3 regions of the Ureibacillus sp. FSL K6-0165 genome follow, and region 2 is predicted to be linked to each of the others. Evidence: riboswitches for the same ligand, from Rfam matches in the RefSeq annotation. Region 2 holds a riboswitch; each other region holds the start of a gene.

Region 1 (6,199 bases), 190 kb from region 2:
TTTTGTGCGAATATTCCAACAGCCACCCCATGAATGGATTCATCCCTCAATATTAGCGAAATCACCTCTGCGCTGTTCCTTAAAATGCCTTGTCCCCCTAAATAGAGCGGATAGAAAAAACCAGAATAAAATAAAAAGGATTCGAGCATGACGGAAGCAAACATCGCTTTCCATAGGCTGACTAAATCATTTTCCTTAATAGACGAATATATATTGGCAATTTTTGAAGCTTTATATTGTAATAGTTGATTTTTTTTTACCCATTGAAAAATTTCTTCGATTTCGTCGTTATGACAAAGGGTTGTAAAAATATACGAATAGGATTTCGCATGAATGGCTTCAAAGGCACCAAATACCGTTAATACAGCTTTTTCTTGTAAATTGGGATTGTATTTTGCTATTTCATTCATCCCGATATTTGTTTGAATTGTATCGAGCAGCGTCAGTCCACCAAACACTTTTTTATATGTTTCTTGATGCTCAAAATTTCTCCATTGTTGAATATCCTTTGAAACTGCAATTTCTTCTGGAAACCACATTTGTTTCCATTGTTGATCCCAAAAAATTTTAGCAAGACTGCTTGCTGACTGATTCCAATTGACTGCTTCGTATGTTAAATTGTACATGCTACACATTCCTCCAGTGATTGTAATCGTTGGCGTACATAATAGACCGTTTTGATTCCTCGCATCCAAGCATAAATATAGGCTTTCGCTAATTGTTCCGTCGTCCACTTGTCTGTTACATATAAAGTCATTGAGATACCTTGATCAACATGCTTTTGTGCAGCGACGTATAAATCAATGATTTTATAGACATTCATGTCATATGCTTCTACGTATAAATGTTGATTGTCATTATTTAAAAATGGCATCGGATAAATCGTGCGGCTATCTGCATAATCTCGTATCTCTACTCGCTCAGTAATGGGTGCAATGGATGCCGTGCAAGAACGAACGTAAGAAATCGAGCCGGTTGGTGCGATTGCTAACCGATAAGCATTAAATAATCCGTATTTCATTATATCTTCTTTCAATTTTCTCCACATTTCTTTTGTAATGATTGGAACATTACCTAAAGCTTTTTTCACCAATTCACTAGGTTCCTTTTCCAATTTATTCACGTACTTTTCAAAATAATGACCATTTGCATATTCGCTTATTTCAAATCCGTAAAAAGTTTCACCTTTTTCTTTCGCAAGTAGCATCGATGCTTTTAATGAAAAGAAGTTCAATGCTTCCATAAAGTAATCGATAAATTCAATTGATTCTTTTGAACCATATAATATATTTTGAGTTACAAGATGTCCGTGCAAATTCATAACACCTAATCCGACAGAATGCATCATCTGGTTTGCTTTTTTTACAGATGGAACGTTTTTTATATTGGTCATTAAAGACACTTGTGTTAACAAACGCATGGCTGTATCTACTAACTCTTCAAAATCATGAAACTTCGTCGCATGGTGAATATCTAATGATCCAAGATTGCAAGATACGTCTAATCCATATTCATTTGGTGTATCTTGATCATTAATGATGCTCGTTTGTTGAACTTGTAAAATTTCAGTACAGAGGTTGGACATTTTGACTCTTCCAAGTTTTTTTAGTGGATGTTGTTTATTTACATTATCATCAAATATTTCAAAAGGATATCCGGATTCGAATTGGCTCTTTTTGATTTCCGTATATAGTTTTCTAGCATTGATTTGCTTTAACTTTCGTATATTTGGGTTGTTCAACAACTCCCGGTACATTTCCGTTATGCTTATTTCAGACATTCTTTTTCCGTATTCTCGATAAATATCATAAGGACTAAAAAGAACGATATCTTCATCTTTTTTCATCAGTTCAAAAAATATATCTGGAATAATGACACCAGTCGATAAAGTTTGTAACCGAATTTTTTCGTCGGCATTCGGCTTCTTAGAAGAAATAAATTCTTCAATATCCGCGTGGAAAATATTTAAATAAGCAACACCTGAACCATTCCGTTGTCCTAATTGATTGGAATAAGAAAAGGCATTTTCTAATAATTTTGCAACGGGCATAACACCGCTTGCCCGATTGGCGATACCTTTTATCGGATCACCCAAAGGTCTTAAATCCGTTAAATTTACCCCTACCCCTCCGCCAAGCCTTGAGAGTTCTAAACAATAACCGAGGTTTTCTGCAATGCTATTCATCGAATCATCCATGGATAATTTAAAACAACTTACCAATTCCCCACGCGCTTTTTTACCGCTATTCAGTGTGGTTGGTGTTGCTGGTTGAAAAGCCTCCATCATCGCACGAATTGCTTTTTCTGCCAACAATTCATCACCATTCGCTAAATATAAGGCGATAATGCTCATCCGATCCTCATAAGTTTCTAAAATTTCTTTTCCATCTCGACTTTTCATTGCGTAACTTTCAAAAAATTTGCTCGCGCTCATAAATGTTTGAAATCGAAAACGATAAGAATACGCAATGTCAAAAATTTTATTTATAAATTCGAAAGAATATTTTTGTAAAAATTCTTTCTCATAATATCCTTCTTCAATGAAAAAGCGAATCTTTTCTTCCAAACTAGAAAACTTCCGCATTTTCTGATTAACATGTTCGATAAAATATTGACGAGTAGCCTCTCGATCTTTCTCTAAATCAATTTTTCCTGTTTGGTGGTAGTGATTCAAAATTTCATTATTCAAAGTTAAATAGCTTTTCATCACTAAATCTCCTTTTGAATTACTCTGTTATAATAATCAATTATGGCATCATAATTTTTCTGAAATCCGCGTAATTCTATCTTTTGAACAATGGGAATTCCGTACCTTTCGTTAATCAAATGAGCAGAACGGCAAAAATAAGCATGGCCGAAATTCGAGTTCCCACTTGCAATAACACCCTTACAGAAACGAACATTATGTTGTAAAAACGTTTCCACGTTTCGTGGTACTTCGCCTAATCCATCGGTATAGGTGAACAATAAGAAGGGTTCATTCAAAATAAGATCATCGCGAATTTCAATGTGGGGTAATTCTAATTGATGAACGATAAAACGCACGTTGCCCGTTCGAGATGCATAAGCAATCATAGTGTGATCCTGCTAATGAATTTTTTTATATTTTCTATGTTATCCATTAGCTCTCCATCGATTTCGATTACAGGGACAGAAAGGAATCCAGCATTCAATAATTTTTCTTTCGCTTCTTCATTGTGATCAATCAAAATTTCTTCATATTTCCCTTCATAACCAAGTTGATTTAATTCGTATTTCATCAACAAACATTTTGGGCAAACTTTTTTTGAATATAATTTCATTTCCTTCTCCCTTTCTACCATTCTTTTATGAAAATAAAAAAGCCATACCTTTTTCGGTATGGCTTTGAAATGGAAACAGTCAGGTACTAGGAAATGGACCGTCTTGCTTCCATTTCCTAGCCCCCGAAGAAATGAGCAATTCACGTTTATTAGGCAGGTCTCCTGGCTTATGCTTCATCCTCCAAGTTCCCTTCCCATACAAATTTGTACAGTGGATTTGAACTTTTCGTCAGCAATTACAGTTGCGGGGACAGCGTCAGATTTTCACTGACTTCCCTTTTAATCTACTATATATAGTAGAACCTAATAAACGAAATGCTATATATTGTGTTTTCGTGTTTCATTGTAACATGTAGTATTGTTAATTACAAGCTTATTTGGTAAATGATACAGTATCTACTAAAATCATTCACTCGATACGTAGAACTTAAGAACGGTTGGTTAATTTTCCTCTTTTAATATCTCAGGAATACCATACCAAACGCGAATGACTTTCTCACTTTTCTCAAAAAGTTGTTGATACAATCTACCACAAGTATCTCTCAAATGACGATCCTCTTTTGAAAGCGGCACTATTCCACGTCCGATATCCGTACAAATACAAATTAGGTTTGTCTTATAATCTAAATTCATTAATTTCCCCATTATTTGTGATACGATTTCATCTTCCGATAAATCCGGGACGAGCAAAATCATATTTTCAAAACTACCTATAATAACGTATTCATCTTTTGTAAAAGGGCCTTCCGGTATTTCGCCTTCATAAAAATAACAGCGATTCGCACCTATTTCTTTTAACATGTTACTTACAAATTTTCGTTTACCATTATAGGCGCCTCCAATAACTGATTGCATTCTCTTCCCCCTTTCAAAGATTCAATATCGTCCCAACATAGGGTATAAATCATCCGATGCTGTGCAATAACATCTTGAAAACTTTTCTCTTTTTGAAATTTCGATAGGATAACACGAATGACACCACCGTGGACGACAAACACATATTCTCCACCACAGCTCACGATTTGATGAAAACAATTTAAAATCCGTTCTTTAAACGAAACAAAAGATTCACCATTTGGTGGCGCAGCTTTCTCTGGTGAATCAATCCACTGCCGATACGCTGGATTATCTTTTAATTCATCATAAGTTTTCATTTCAAAATCTCCAAAATGTAATTCCCTTAATTGAAAAAAAGGATGGTATTTTGCCTCGGGGAAATAAAGTTGCGCTGTTTCTATGCAGCGCTTTAAGTCACTGCCAAATACATCCTTAGTATGAATCGGTACTTGACAATTTGCTGTTTGTATGTATATCGATTCATTCGTCCATCCAATATATTTTCGCTCTAAATTCGCTTTCGTTTTTTCATGCCGAATTAAATGAACAGTAACAGCATTCCCCATAATGCCAATTCCATCCCTTCATATAAAGCACCTAGCAAGTCTCCCGTCATTCCGCCAAAATGGCGATATGTCCAATGCCGATAAATCCAAGTCATCACAAACATGCTAAATGTTAAAACAAATAGTTTATATTCATTTAACACAAAACCTGTTATGAGGATAATGAATATATAACACGCAATATAAATCCATAACGATTTTGCCTTCACAATTTTTTTAAAGTAGGCTGCCAATCCAGATTCCTTCACATTTACTGACAGATTGAAATAAATCAATATTGCTAATCGACATAAGACAGGTATGATGATAAAAAATAAATAAAAGTTTGTTGGGCGCTGATGTAAATACTCATAAAATATGCCGATTTTCAGTAGAACAATGAGCACTAGATTAATAGCACCAAAAGCTCCAATACGGGAATCGCTTAATATTTCTAGTCGTTTTTCTTTATCTCTATAAGAAAAATAAGCATCGCTTAAATCGATCCAACCATCGAGATGCAACCCACCCGTCATCATAATATTGATAATGACAATGATAATTGCTAAGAAAAGTGGAGTAAAATTGAAATAAACATCATTCAGTAGAATGACAAGTACAACGATTACCCCCATAAAGAAGCTAATGAAAGGCATTGTGCCAAACATCGCTGTAACAGTTTTATTATTCATTGGAAGTGTCTTCCGAATGGGGAAAGAAGTAAAAAATTGAAGAGATAATAATAACCCTACAATAATATTTTTCACAAAAACACCGCCTATTTTCTGCGTACGCTAATACCATAATCCAACTCATATGCTTCATCACAAATGGAGACAATCCATTGATGAAGAGTTCCGAGGAGTTTTCGATATAGTTGGACTTCTTTGAATGAAGATGGTACTTCATCAAGCACTTCATTTGAAACAATTAAGATGATAACACCATTTTCTTTCCATTGCGTTATTGCCTGTTGAAACTGATGCATCCAATGATAGATTGTATGTAATCGGTCTTCTTTTAAATGTTCGGTCTTGTATAAAATATTGTTCAGCCAAGTTGTTATACAATCCCATAATACAATGTCATTCTCTTGAAACCTTTGTACAGGCAAGTCATCAATTACGTCTATTGTATACCATGGCTTTTTCGAGCGTTCTCGATCCTTTTGATGTCGAACTATTCGACTTTTCATTTCTTCATCGAAGGGGACACCGGAAGCTAAATAATAGAGGCCTTTTTGATTTTGGTCGAAAAACTTTACAGCCACACTTTCTGCAAAGGAACTTTTACCACTTCGAACCCCGCCTGTAATAAAAATGATTTTTCCCATTCTCTCCCCTCCTCTAATCTATTTTCCCCCAAAAATAGAGCTGTCCAAAATGAGTATATCATTTTATGGACAGCCTGCGAAAAATATATTTTATTTATCATTTCCATTCCATTCCGACACGCAAAATCTTATAATCCATTTTGACTTGAATATCCATCTCTTTATAAATTTCACGCCAAGCA
Region 2 (6,199 bases):
ATGAAGTACATCGATTACTTTTTCTTTTGAACGTACATCATCTAGTTTTGAAATGAGTCCTTGCATTTTCATCATTTGCGCAATTTCGAATATTATGGATGTTTCTAAATTTGCTTTTTTCACAATGTCCTTGTTTTCTTCAAACAAACGATAAAAAGCACCGTGATATAACATTTCTCCATGATGCATCACAACGACTTCGTCAGCCCATTCATAAGCAAAGTCAATATCATGAGTAGAAAGAATGAGTGTTCTCCCGTCACAATGAAGTTCGTTTAACAATTTTCGTATTTTCCTTGTGTAATAAATATCTAAAGATGCAGTCGGCTCATCTAATATGATGACTTCAGGATCCATAGCAAGAACTCCAGCGATGGAAACTCGCTTTTTTTGCCCAACACTTAAAAAGTGAATCGGTTTATCTAATAATGATTCAACATCTGTTTGATTAATTGCTTTCTCTATCAACGACTTTCGTTCCTGTTCTGCTAGATGTAAATTAAATGGCCCATAGGCAATATCATCCCAAACAGTTCCATTAAACAACTGGGTTTCTGGATTTTGAAAAACAATTCCAACCTTTCGTCTAACATTTAACAATTCTTTTTTTGAATAGGATAATGGTTGTCCTTTAAAATAAATTGTTCCGGAGGTTGGTTTTAATAAACCATTTAAATGCAATATTAAAGTAGATTTCCCTGCTCCATTACTACCTAACAAAGCAATTTTTTTTCCTTGATCAATTTGTAAATTTATTTTTTGTAAAGCTTCTGTTCCATCTTCATAGGTATAAGAAACTTCTTTCAATTCAAACAAAGGAGTATTCATTTTAACCAACTCTCCCAACGGTGAAATAAAAGACGATAATGAACAAATTCACTAACAACGTAAATATCCAACTACTTGTTGAAAAATGAAGTTCTCTTGAAATGACTGCTGAATAGCCATCTACACTTCTTGCATTTATCGCATTATTTAAGTCTTTCATTTCTTGAAATACCTTAATAAACAAAGCACTGATTATAAGCCCAATTGATTTGATAGAATTTAATAAAGAACTGTGACCTAACCTTGCTATTTGTGCAAGATAGATTGTCCTGCTGGAATCAAGAAATATAAATATAAATCGATACATTAATGCAATTAAATCCAATAAAGTAGTTGGTACTTTACAACACCTTAATCCATATAGAAAATCTTGAATCGTCGTAGATAAAATTAAAAAATACAAACAACTAATACTCGATAAAGCAACAACAAATAGCATCAATGCCTTTTCAACACTCGTTATCGAAATTGAAATCGTGACGGGACCAATAATAGATTGAAAAATGGCACCTTCTATAGGGTTAGTTGAAAAATTGAGTAAAATGACTAGTATACTTGAAATTAGAAATACCACTGGAATAAGCAATAACTTCAAATATAGGCGAATCGGAACTTTTCCGATTATTAAAGTAATAACTGTCATGATGCAAAATATGAATATGGATGTAAGAACATGTTGAAATACGATATTCAATATTAATGGAATAAGAGCAAATCCCATTTTTTCGATTGGGTGTTTATTTCTTAAAGGTGATTGATAAGCGAAATATTCTAACATTCTCATTTCTGTATCTCTGCATTCCCGCCCCTATTCCGGCCTCGCATATATCCTATAAAGTAACCAATGAACCCTGCACCGATTGCTCCTTGTAGTACGAATAATAAACTTTCTATTTCACCACTAGGAGGCTCCCAAATACTTGAAAACCATGGTTCATAGGATTGGTTCAGTTCTGTAATTAATCCTTCCGCTTCTCCATCTGCACCACCATATTCTGCATCTCCGTTAAAAATCAGCGGGACAATCATTAAAAAAATGATCAAAATTAATAAAAGCATATTCTTTTTTAACATCTTACTTCACCTCCTGGGGTTTCTTTAGTACTTGAAGTAACTTTAATTCTCTTTCGTTGTATTTCAATAAGAAATTCATCACCATTACTGAAATCAATCCTTCAATAATTGCTAATGGTACCTGTGTAACAGCGAATACGCCAGCAAACTTTACAAATGAAGCGAAAATTCCACCAACTTCAGATGGAAAGGCTAGTGCAAGTTGAATAGATGTAATGACATATGTACCTAAATCTGCCAATGTTGCTGCTGAGAAAACTGCTAGAGTAAAGGGCAAACCGATCCTATTGAAGCCTTTAAATACTCCATAGGCGATAAAAGGTCCAGCAATCGCCATCGAAAACGCATTGGCGCCAAGCGTTGTTAAACCTCCATGGGCTAATAATAATGATTGGAATAATAACACGATGGTACCTAAAACACTCATTACAAATGGTCCAAATAATACGGTTCCTAATCCAACACCCGTAGGATGAGAACAACTTCCCGTAACCGAAGGAATTTTTAATGCGGATAATACAAAAGTGAATGCACCCGCTAAACCTAGTAATAACTTCGTCTCAGCATTTCTCTTTACTAAACTACTCATTTTCTTTAATCCAATGATTAAAAAAGGGAATGTAAGGAGCCACCAAAATATAGCCCACTTGATTGGTAAAAAACCTTCCATGATATGCATAGCAAAAGCTGTATTAGGAATGATTAATAATACTGCTAGAAAGTAAAGTATTTTGATTGAGACTTTCATAAAATTCCTCCTAAAATGAAAATTTGAAAATAAAAAAACACTGCCAAACTAGCAGTGTCCCACAATAAGACATAATAATCCAATCATGCCTATTCGTGTACCTATCCTCGTAGGACACTACCATCCACTCCATACGGCAGGTCTCCTGGCTTAGAGTCATCGCTACAAAATCGCCTTCCCGTTTGCACAGTGGCATTTGATTTTGAGCTCCTCTTCACAGTGGCGGGACCGCACTAGATTCTCACTAGTTTCCCTTTTAAGCTAATTTTCATTAGCACCGTATAGATTATTCAGTTGTTGAAATTTAGTTGAATTGTAGCATATTGTTTGAAAAATTTCTATATCTTTCTATAAATAAGACAAAATAATTACTAAATTCATATAATATTCATTACCTTTTGATATGAAATATTGTTAGAACCAATTTGAATTTTTGGAAAAATCGAAGTACAAACTGGGATTAGCTTGTGCTTCTAATGGTACGTAATTGGAAACTTTCACAATTATAGCGGAATATTTCCGTGTTTTTTCTTAGGTCTTGATTCTTCTTTATTTTCAAGCATTTCTAATCCTTGAATTAACTTAATGCGAGTTTCTCTTGGATCGATTACATCATCAACCATTCCAAGTGAAGCAGCAACATATGGATTAGCAAATTTTTCTTTATATTCCTCAATTTTTGCTTGGCGTGTAGCTTCCGGATCTTCTGAATTTGCAATTTCGTTCGCAAAGATGATGTTAGCAGCACCAGCAGCACCCATTACGGCTATCTCTGCATTTGGCCAAGCGAATACTAAATCTGCACCAATGGCTTTTGAATTTAGCGCAACGTATGCTCCACCATATGCTTTTCGTAAAATGACTGTAATTTTTGGAACGGTTGCTTCAGAATAAGCATATAAGATTTTAGCACCGTGACGAATGATACCGCCATGTTCCTGTTTAACGCCAGGGAAGAATCCTGATACGTCTTCAAATGTAATGATTGGAATATTGAATGCATCACAAGTGCGAATGAAACGGGCAGCTTTATCGGATGAGTCAATATCAAGACCACCTGCTAAGGCCTTTGGTTGGTTACAAACTAATCCAACAGATTGTCCAGCAATACGAGCAAATCCTACAACAATGTTTTTCGCAAATTCAGAATGCACTTCCATGAAGGAACCTTCATCCACCACTTGTTCAATTACTTTACGAACATCGTAAGGACGTGTAGGTTCAATTGGAACAACGTCAATTAATTCAGGACGCCAATCGTCTCCTTCAGGGCGTGGTAATTTTGGTGCTTTTTCTTTATTACTTTGTGGTAAATAGCTTAATAATCTCTTAATTTGTTCAATCGCTTCTTCTTCAGAAGGGGCGCGGAAATGAGCGTTACCGCTAATTGTGTTATGCACTTTTGAACCGCCTAAATCTTCTGATGAAATTTTTTCTCCTGTAACCGCTTCAATTACTTTCGGACCAGTAATGAACATTTGGGATGTTTTATCCACCATTAAAATAAAGTCTGTAATTGCTGGAGAATATACAGCACCGCCAGCACATGGACCCATAATCACAGAAATTTGTGGAATAACCCCAGAATAAATCGAGTTGCGATAGAAGATGTGGCCATAACCGTCTAATGATAATACTCCTTCTTGAATACGGGCACCTCCAGAGTCATTGATGCCGATGAATGGCGCTCCATTTTTTGCAGCCAAATCCATCACTGCAGCAATTTTTTTCGCGTGCATTTCTCCTAATGCACCGCCGAATACTGTGAAATCTTGAGCAAATAAATAAACAGGACGGCCATTCACTTTACCGTATCCAGTTACAACACCGTCACCAGGGCCATTTTGTTCACCCATGCCGAAATCTGTTACTCTATGTTTTATAAATGGATTTATTTCAACGAAAGTGCCTTCATCCAGTAATAGATCAATACGTTCACGAGCTGTTAGCTTACCTTTTTCATGTTGCTTTTCAATGCGCTTGTCCCCACCGCCTAAATAAATCTCTCTTTTTCGGTCATACATTTCATCGATTTTATCTAACATATCCATGATTTCTTAACCCCTTTATCACTTTTTTTCATATAGTTCATATAAAACTCCAAAACTATCTTTTGGATGAATAAAGCATGCTTCAGCTCCCCCAGCTGCAGGTATAGGCTCTTCAGACAGAAGGCGAACTCCCTTTTCTTTTAATTCAGCCATTTTTTCTCGAATATTATCTACGCTAAAACAAATATGTTGAATTCCTTCTCCACGTTTTTGTATATGGTTATAAATCGCCCCTTCTTCACTTAAGGGTTGTAATAATTCAATATGTACATTCCCAGCATCGATAAATGCTACTCGTACATTTTGCGATGGAACCTCTTCAATTCTTTCTAATTTCAAACCTAAAACTTCAGTATAATATTTTACTGAATCGTCTAGGTTTTTTACTGCGATTCCAATATGATCGACTTTTTCCATCATGCCACCCCTTCTGTTATAGTACATAATCTATTGTAGCGAAATTACGAAATTTCCGCTACGTACTTGAGAAATTTTTCAGATTTGATAAACTAATCCTATGAAAAAAAGGAGAGAGCGAGAATATGAGCAACAAAAAATTTCAAAAAATTATAGTCTACGCGATGATTGCAATCATGTTACTTTCAACATTAGCATTCGGTTTATCATTCTTCTAACATTCTTTGCAGCGGTTACAAGATATGTAATCGCTTTTTTATTTTGAAAAAATGTATATCAACCAATAACACTGTACCACAACAGAAACAATTAAAAAAATTTGTTATAGAAATAAAATTAAATGATTTCTGAAAATATAGTAAGCAATTTCTCTATTCATGAAATGAATAAGTTAGAATCCGCAATACTTGATTGATACGAGTATGCGGATTCTATTTTTGGTTTAATTATACTTCATCGCAATATTCTTCAAAATTGGCTTGTAAATTTGTAATAACTGACATTACATCGTGTCCTTCTATTTCATGACGTCCTATATCAGCGACAACTTTTCCGTCCTTCAGTAAAACAAAAGCTGGTGATGAAGGAATATGTTCGTCTCCAAAATGCGCACGAGCAGCAGCCGTTGCTTCTTTATCTTGTCCAGCAAAAACCGTTACTAGATGATCTGGACGTTTATCATAATGAATTGCACTTGCCGCTGCAGGTCGCGCAATACCTCCTGCACAGCCGCATACAGAATTAATCATGACAAGAGTAGTTCCAGGACGTGCAAAGGCCTTTTCTACATCTTCTGTAGTTCTTAATTGCTCATATCCAGCATTCTCCATTTCAGCTCGTGCAGTGGTAATAATTTCTTGCATAAATAAATCGTAATCCATACTCATACATTTCAATCTCCTTTCAAGTATTAATTTTAACATAGAAGAAGGAAAAGTTAATTGCAAATACTTCAAAAGGATTCTCTGAAATGGTTTTATACATGGATTACAACCTAAACGCAGTTACTGATTGGGGAACAATTTGTGTATACCTTGCGTTACGGTTAATTTTCCTTGCAATATTTCTTCTTCCAGCTTTT
Region 3 (6,199 bases), 1.4 Mb from region 2:
GGTTGTCTTCCCTGAACCAGTTGGGCCAACAAGAGCAACAATTTCACCAGCATTCGCTTGAAATGAAATGTTTTTTAACACCGGCTTATCTTTTACATAATAAAAACTGACATTTCGAAATTCAACATTTCCTTCTAGAGGTTGTCTAGGAAGAGAATGTGGTGAATCCATTAATTCAATTCGTTCATCTAGTACTTCAAATACCCTCTCGGCTCCAGCAATTGCAGATTGAAAAGTATTTAATAAGTTTGAAAGTTGGTTAATTGGGCGGAAAAACTGTCTTGCATATGTTAAAAATGACGTTATAACACCTACCGTAACGAGAGAATTGGCCGCCATAATAGCACCAACTCCAACAATTAAACCTGGTCCGAGGTTATTGATAAAGTTATTGGTTGGTCCTAACAAACCAGATACTATTTCTGATTGCATTGCAGAATAGCGCAACTTCTCATTCGCCTCTTTAAATTGTTGAATAGTTTGTTGTTCTTTTCCAAAGAGCGTCACAACTTCCGAATTAGAAATCGTTTCTTCAATAAATCCATTTAAATTTCCTAAATCTCGTTGTCTATTTCGATAATTCATGCTACTACGTTTCACAATCTGTTTTGTAGCCCAAACAATTAACGGAACGACCAAAAGGGTAACAATGGCTAATATCCAGTTTAAATACACCATCGCAATGGCGGTACCTACAAGAGATAATACAGACGATACGATTTGAATGACGCTTTGGGAAAGAGCGAAATTCAAATTGTCGATATCGTTCGTCATGCGGCTCATCAAATCGCCTTGCTGTTTTTGATCGAAAAACGAAATCGGCAATGATTGCATTTTCTCAAACAGTTCGATTCTCAAATTTTGAATTGTTTTTAAAGATGCTCGAATCATGACAAAAGTTTGCAACCAAGTTAATAAGGATGATGCGATAAAAATTGCTGCAAGCAACATTCCCATCCGAATAGTTCCTTCAATGTCGAGGGGAAGAATATAGTTATCTATAATAACACCAATCATCAAAGGCCCTAAAATATTTAACATCGATGTAATCAGCACAAGAATAATAACAAAATTAATGCTGAGTCTTTGTTTCTTTAAATAACTCCAAATCCTTTTAATTGTAGCCTTTTGATTTTTAGCCTTTGCTGCTGGACCACGGCCTCGACCACTACCTCTACCTGTAAGGGATTCTTGTAGCTTATTCATCAATCGCACCTCCCCTTTCAACTTGAGTTGCTACAATCTCTTTATAATGCTCGCTCATTTTCAGTAATTCTTCGTGGGTTCCTTGGGCAACAATTCGACCGTCTTCTAGCACTAGAATCAAATCTGCGTGTTTAATAGAAGAAATTTTTGATGATACGATAAATTTCGTACTGTCTTTAAGAGCTTCTTTCATGTTTCGCTGGATAATCTTTTCAGTGATGCTATCTACCGCTGATGTTGTATCATCTAATATTAAAATTTTTGGTTTTCTTATAATTGCACGACTCATTGCCAAACGTTGCTTTTGCCCACCGGATAAGTTCGTAGCTCCCTGCGTTAATTCATGTTGTTCTTTATGATCCAATTTTTCCACAAACTCAAAGGCGTTTGATGCAAAGAGCGCTTCTTGAATGTCTTCTTTAGTTGCGTCAATTTTTCCATACTTTAAGTTTTCTTCAATCGTTGTTGAAAACAATGTTGCCTTTTGTGGGGCAAAAGCCATAGCATTTCTTAACATGTCAATGTCATATTGCTGTATGGGAATGTTATCAATGTAAATAGTTCCTTCATCGACATCCATGAGTCGACCGAGCAATTTGATTAATGTCGATTTTCCACTGCCTGTCATACCGATAATCCCTACTGTACTGCCGGCTTTCGCTTCAAAGGAAATCTCTTTCAACACCGGTTCAACGTGTTTGTTATAAGAAAAACTAACCTTGTCAAATTTCACATTTCCTTGAATTTCTTTTTTCACTGGGTTTTCAATATTCGTAATATCAGACTGCTCTTCCAATACGACAACGACACGTTCTGCACTTGGTATAGCCCGCGCAATTTGAATCAGTACGTTGCTGGAACTCATAAGGCCGTTCATAATCATCATCAAATAGTTGATGAATGCAACAATTACCCCAATTTCAATAGCTCCTGCATCAACTTTCACGACACCAAGCATAAGTGCAAGTACAATTCCGATGTTGACAACAAATTGGGTAATCGGCATTAAGGCAGCTACCACTTGATCTGCCGTCATATTGCGTTTCGTTAATTGATGATTGACAGTTGCAAATTGCTTCATTTGATATCGCATACGGTTAAATGCTTTAATGACGCGAATCCCCGCCAAGTTCTCCTGCACACGTGTATTCACTTGATCGATTGATTCCTGCACCTTTCGAAACAGCTTAATCGATAATTGAATAATAATATATAAACTGATGATTAATACAGGCACCACAAAAAATAGTACTGGAAATAAATCTCTTGCCGTAAAAAATACGACAATGACCGCCCCAACAAACATAAAAGGCCCGCGAACGAATATTTTTAATAACATGTTTAAGGCCCTTTGCAACATTTCGATATCATTTGTTAAGTTGGTAATCAATTTTCCTAAAGTGAACTTGTCCTTATTGCTATTCGCAAAATATGTAATAGTTTCATATAAATCCGCTCGAACATCAGATGCAAAGTTTACCGCCGCTTTCGAACTGAAATATGTACAACCTGCACCCCCAAGCCAACCTATCATTGCACACAAAATCATCGCAGCAAACATCATAATGATATACTGTGTATCATTCGTTGCAATTCCTTTATCGATTATTTTCTGCATAATTGTTGGCTGAATTAAATCCATCCCTACTTCCAACACCATAAGTATCGGCGCTAAAATCGCAAAATGCTTATAGGGCTTTAAATATTTTGAAAGCTTTAACGCTGCACGCATTTTGTTACTCCTTTTCTTTATTACCATCGTTTAATTTTTGTATACAATTGTATACTAACCGTCAAGTTGATACCCTTACATTTCCAACTATAACTGAATAGATTCCTTAATATTTCACCACTAAAATAATCTTTTAGGCAATGGAAGTTTTCAAAAAACTTGACTAAAGTTTCATTTCATTTTAGATTATTTTAAAAAGTATATCTATGTAATTAGGTGCCCTTTTTAGGGAGAATAGGGAATAAAGTGAGAATCTTTAGCGGACCCACCACTGTATCGGGGAGCAATATAGAAAATGCCACTGGGAAACTGGGAAGGCCTATATTTGCGATGAACCTAAGCCAGGAGACCTGCCTAATTACTTGAAAACATACAGTACGATGGTAAAGTCTGTAGTTTATTTGGCATGCCAATAAACTGCAGACTTTTCTTATTTCAATAATCGATGGAGGAGATTCAATTGGAACTATTGCAATCGACATTACAAAACATTAAACAACTTAATAAAGAAGTGATGGGAAAAGCAAGAGAAAGAGTAGATGCTCTTTGTAAACCACCTGGCAGTTTAGGAAAATTAGAACAAATCGCGATACAACTTGCTGGAATAACTGAGAAACTAGAGCTTGATGTATCCAATAAAGCGGTTATTTCATTAGCTGCGGATCACGGTGTATATGAAGAAAATGTTTCAAATAACCCCCAATTTGTAACGGTAATGCAGGCAATTGGCTTTGCTAAAGGTTTTACAGGAGTATGTGCTATTGCAAAAGCAGCAGGTGCAAAAGTCGTTCCAGTAGATATTGGCATTAAAGAAGATTTACCAAAAGATTCTGGAGTCATCGTCAAAAAAGTGAAATACGGAACGGATAATATGGCTAAGGGACCAGCAATGTCACGTCAAGAAGCGATTCAAGCGATTGAAGTAGGTATTGAAATTGCCAATGAACAAGTGAAACAAGGTGTCAATGTTTTAGCAACTGGAGAAATGGGAATTTGTAATACCACTCCAAGTAGTGCTGTCCTGTCAGCATTCTGTGGTTGTGACCCGGCTATTGTAACAGGTATGGGGGCTGGGGTAGATAGTCTTCAACATAAAATTGACGTCATTCGAAGAGCTCTTGACATAAATAAGCCAAATCCAGATGACCCAATTGATGTGTTAGCGAAAGTTGGCGGTTTGGAATTAGGGGGAATGGCAGGCGTAGTCCTAGGTGCTGCAGCAAATCGTGTTCCTGTAGTAGTGGACGGTTTTATTTCCACAGTTTCTGCACTTATTGCTTATAAATTAGAACCGAAAGTGAAGGATTACATTATTCCATCCCATCTTTCAGAAGAGCCTGGAGCAAAAATTGTAAACGAGGTATTAGGGTTAGAGCCTATGTTGAATATGAATATGCGATTAGGTGAAGGTTCAGGAGCAGCCCTTGCTTTTCCTATTCTTGATGCCGCATGTTCTATGATGAACACCATGACTACTTTAGAAGAATCCCATCAATATATGCTAAAAATCATGGGGAGTCAAACAATTTAAAAGATAAGGCTATCTAGAAGACTATCTAGATAGCCTCTTTATTATCATAAAGAAACTCTTTCAATTAATTCCTTCGAATTGTTTTTCGGAGAATTTACTAGATTAGATACTGGATAGGCAGTTAACCACTCTGAAGGGCAAGGTTTAAGCAGCGATTTTAATTTCTCTCGCCCCTTTAAATGAGGGTCTAACCATTCTTTTTGCTGTTCCTTATTTAAAATGACCGGCATTCGGTCATGGATTGGGGCCATTAATTCATTTGCCTTCGTTGTTAAGATCGTACACGTATGAATCTTTTCTCCCTCTTGACTCCGCCATGTATTCCATAATCCCGCAACTGCAAATACTGCGTCATCTTTCCTCTTTATTCGCATTGGGACTTTCGAATTTCCTTCCCTTTTCCATTCGTAAAAGGAGTCCATCGGGATAATACATCTCCGTTCATAAAATGATTTTTTAAAACTTGGTTTCTCGTCGACAGTTTCAGAACGAGCATTGATCATTTTCGATGCTATCTTTTCATCTTTTGCCCACGAAGGAAGGAATCCCCATTTTAAGAACCCCATACGATTTTTATCTCCATCATTAATGATTGCTACAATTTGTTGACTTGGAGCAATATTATAACTTTCCTTATATAACTCCTCGGAAAAAGCCTCTGCTACATCAAATTCTTCAATCAACTGATGATACGAGCAAAACAACGTAAATCGACCGCACATAGCCATCCCCCAAAAAATTAAAGTTTCCATTATAAGTATTTTCTACTTCATTTCATCATAAAAAATACAGTATGGAAAGCAATATCCGGACTTTCAATTATTGCAATAAAGGAGCGAAGCATATGAAATTAAGAGTATCTGCAGTTCAATATCATTTACACACGATTCAATCATTCGAAGATTTTGCAATGCAATGTGAACACTACATTAAAACCGCTTTGGAATTTGATTCGGATTTTATCGTGTTTCCAGAATTTTTAACAACTCAATTGCTTTCTTTCAAAAAACAAAATGGTTCAAATCAAACAATCCATGATTTACCTAGTTATACAGAACAATATGAAGATTTATTTCTTAAATTAGCTAAAAAATACAATATCCATATTATCGGCGGAACACATGTAGTAGAAGTTAACAATCAACTACGAAATACCGCATTTTTCTTTGACCCTGAAGGCCGCATTATGCGACAAGAAAAGCTGCATATCACGCCAGTTGAAATCAGCGCTTGGAATATGGCAAAAGGAGAAGAATTAAAAATTTTTGACACCAAATATGGAAAGATTGCGATTTTAACTTGTTACGATATTGAATTTCCTGAAATTGTACGTATAGCGAAAGCGCGAGGAGCCGATATCATTTTTTGTCCTTCCTGTACCGATAACCAACACGGGTATTATCGTGTTCGATATACAAGTCATGCTCGGGCAATAGAAAATCAAGTATATGTCGTTCTATCTGGAACAGTAGGTTCACTTCCGACTGTTGACTTTATGAGATCGAACTTTAGTCAAGCAGCTATTATCACTCCTAATGATATTCCTTTCCCTCCAAAAGGGGTTTTAGCAGAAGGAGAAGTCAATCAAGATATGATTATTACCGCTGATTTAGATTTAAACCTTCTCTATGAAGTAAGGAACCATGGTTCAGTAACAACATGGAAAGATCGTAGAACCGATTTATATACGGATTGGTAGTGGAGGTGAATCCATGTACAGGAGCGAACAG

The links. Region 2 has a riboswitch for cobalamin ahead of NST00_RS10880 (energy-coupling factor ABC transporter permease). Riboswitches for the same ligand answer to the same signal wherever they lie in the genome.
Region 1: it holds a riboswitch for cobalamin, as region 2 does, so the genes downstream of both, NST00_RS09970 (glutaredoxin family protein) here and NST00_RS10880 (energy-coupling factor ABC transporter permease) in region 2, are expected to answer to the same signal.
Region 3: it holds a riboswitch for cobalamin, as region 2 does, so the genes downstream of both, cobT (nicotinate-nucleotide--dimethylbenzimidazole phosphoribosyltransferase) here and NST00_RS10880 (energy-coupling factor ABC transporter permease) in region 2, are expected to answer to the same signal.

Annotation. Positions count from the first base shown of each region.
Region 1 is NZ_JBBOQS010000001.1:1,997,977-2,004,175, reverse strand. It holds gene nrdF (class 1b ribonucleoside-diphosphate reductase subunit beta) at 1-626, opposite strand, end outside; gene nrdE (class 1b ribonucleoside-diphosphate reductase subunit alpha) at 614-2,707, opposite strand; gene nrdI (class Ib ribonucleoside-diphosphate reductase assembly flavoprotein NrdI) at 2,710-3,075, opposite strand; gene NST00_RS09970 (glutaredoxin family protein) at 3,072-3,302, opposite strand; cobalamin riboswitch at 3,438-3,624, opposite strand; gene NST00_RS09965 (bifunctional adenosylcobinamide kinase/adenosylcobinamide-phosphate guanylyltransferase) at 3,744-4,157, opposite strand; gene NST00_RS09960 (histidine phosphatase family protein) at 4,109-4,705, opposite strand; gene cobS (adenosylcobinamide-GDP ribazoletransferase) at 4,678-5,451, opposite strand; gene NST00_RS09950 (bifunctional adenosylcobinamide kinase/adenosylcobinamide-phosphate guanylyltransferase) at 5,463-6,017, opposite strand; gene NST00_RS09945 (Ger(x)C family spore germination protein) at 6,115-6,199, opposite strand, start outside.
Region 2 is NZ_JBBOQS010000001.1:2,184,360-2,190,558, forward strand. It holds gene NST00_RS10865 (energy-coupling factor ABC transporter ATP-binding protein) at 1-828, opposite strand, end outside; gene cbiQ (cobalt ECF transporter T component CbiQ) at 830-1,612, opposite strand; gene NST00_RS10875 (energy-coupling factor ABC transporter substrate-binding protein) at 1,609-1,902, opposite strand; gene NST00_RS10880 (energy-coupling factor ABC transporter permease) at 1,904-2,650, opposite strand; cobalamin riboswitch at 2,769-2,947, opposite strand; gene NST00_RS10885 (acyl-CoA carboxylase subunit beta) at 3,154-4,701, opposite strand; gene mce (methylmalonyl-CoA epimerase) at 4,720-5,118, opposite strand; gene prli42 (stressosome-associated protein Prli42) at 5,244-5,336, shown strand; gene NST00_RS10900 (BrxA/BrxB family bacilliredoxin) at 5,565-6,005, opposite strand; gene meaB (methylmalonyl Co-A mutase-associated GTPase MeaB) at 6,123-6,199, opposite strand, start outside.
Region 3 is NZ_JBBOQS010000001.1:761,487-767,685, reverse strand. It holds gene NST00_RS03805 (ABC transporter ATP-binding protein) at 1-1,206, opposite strand, end outside; gene NST00_RS03800 (ABC transporter ATP-binding protein) at 1,199-2,938, opposite strand; cobalamin riboswitch at 3,136-3,310, shown strand; gene cobT (nicotinate-nucleotide--dimethylbenzimidazole phosphoribosyltransferase) at 3,399-4,469, shown strand; gene NST00_RS03790 (SOS response-associated peptidase) at 4,514-5,191, opposite strand; gene NST00_RS03785 (carbon-nitrogen hydrolase family protein) at 5,314-6,168, shown strand; gene NST00_RS03780 (GNAT family N-acetyltransferase) at 6,182-6,199, shown strand, end outside.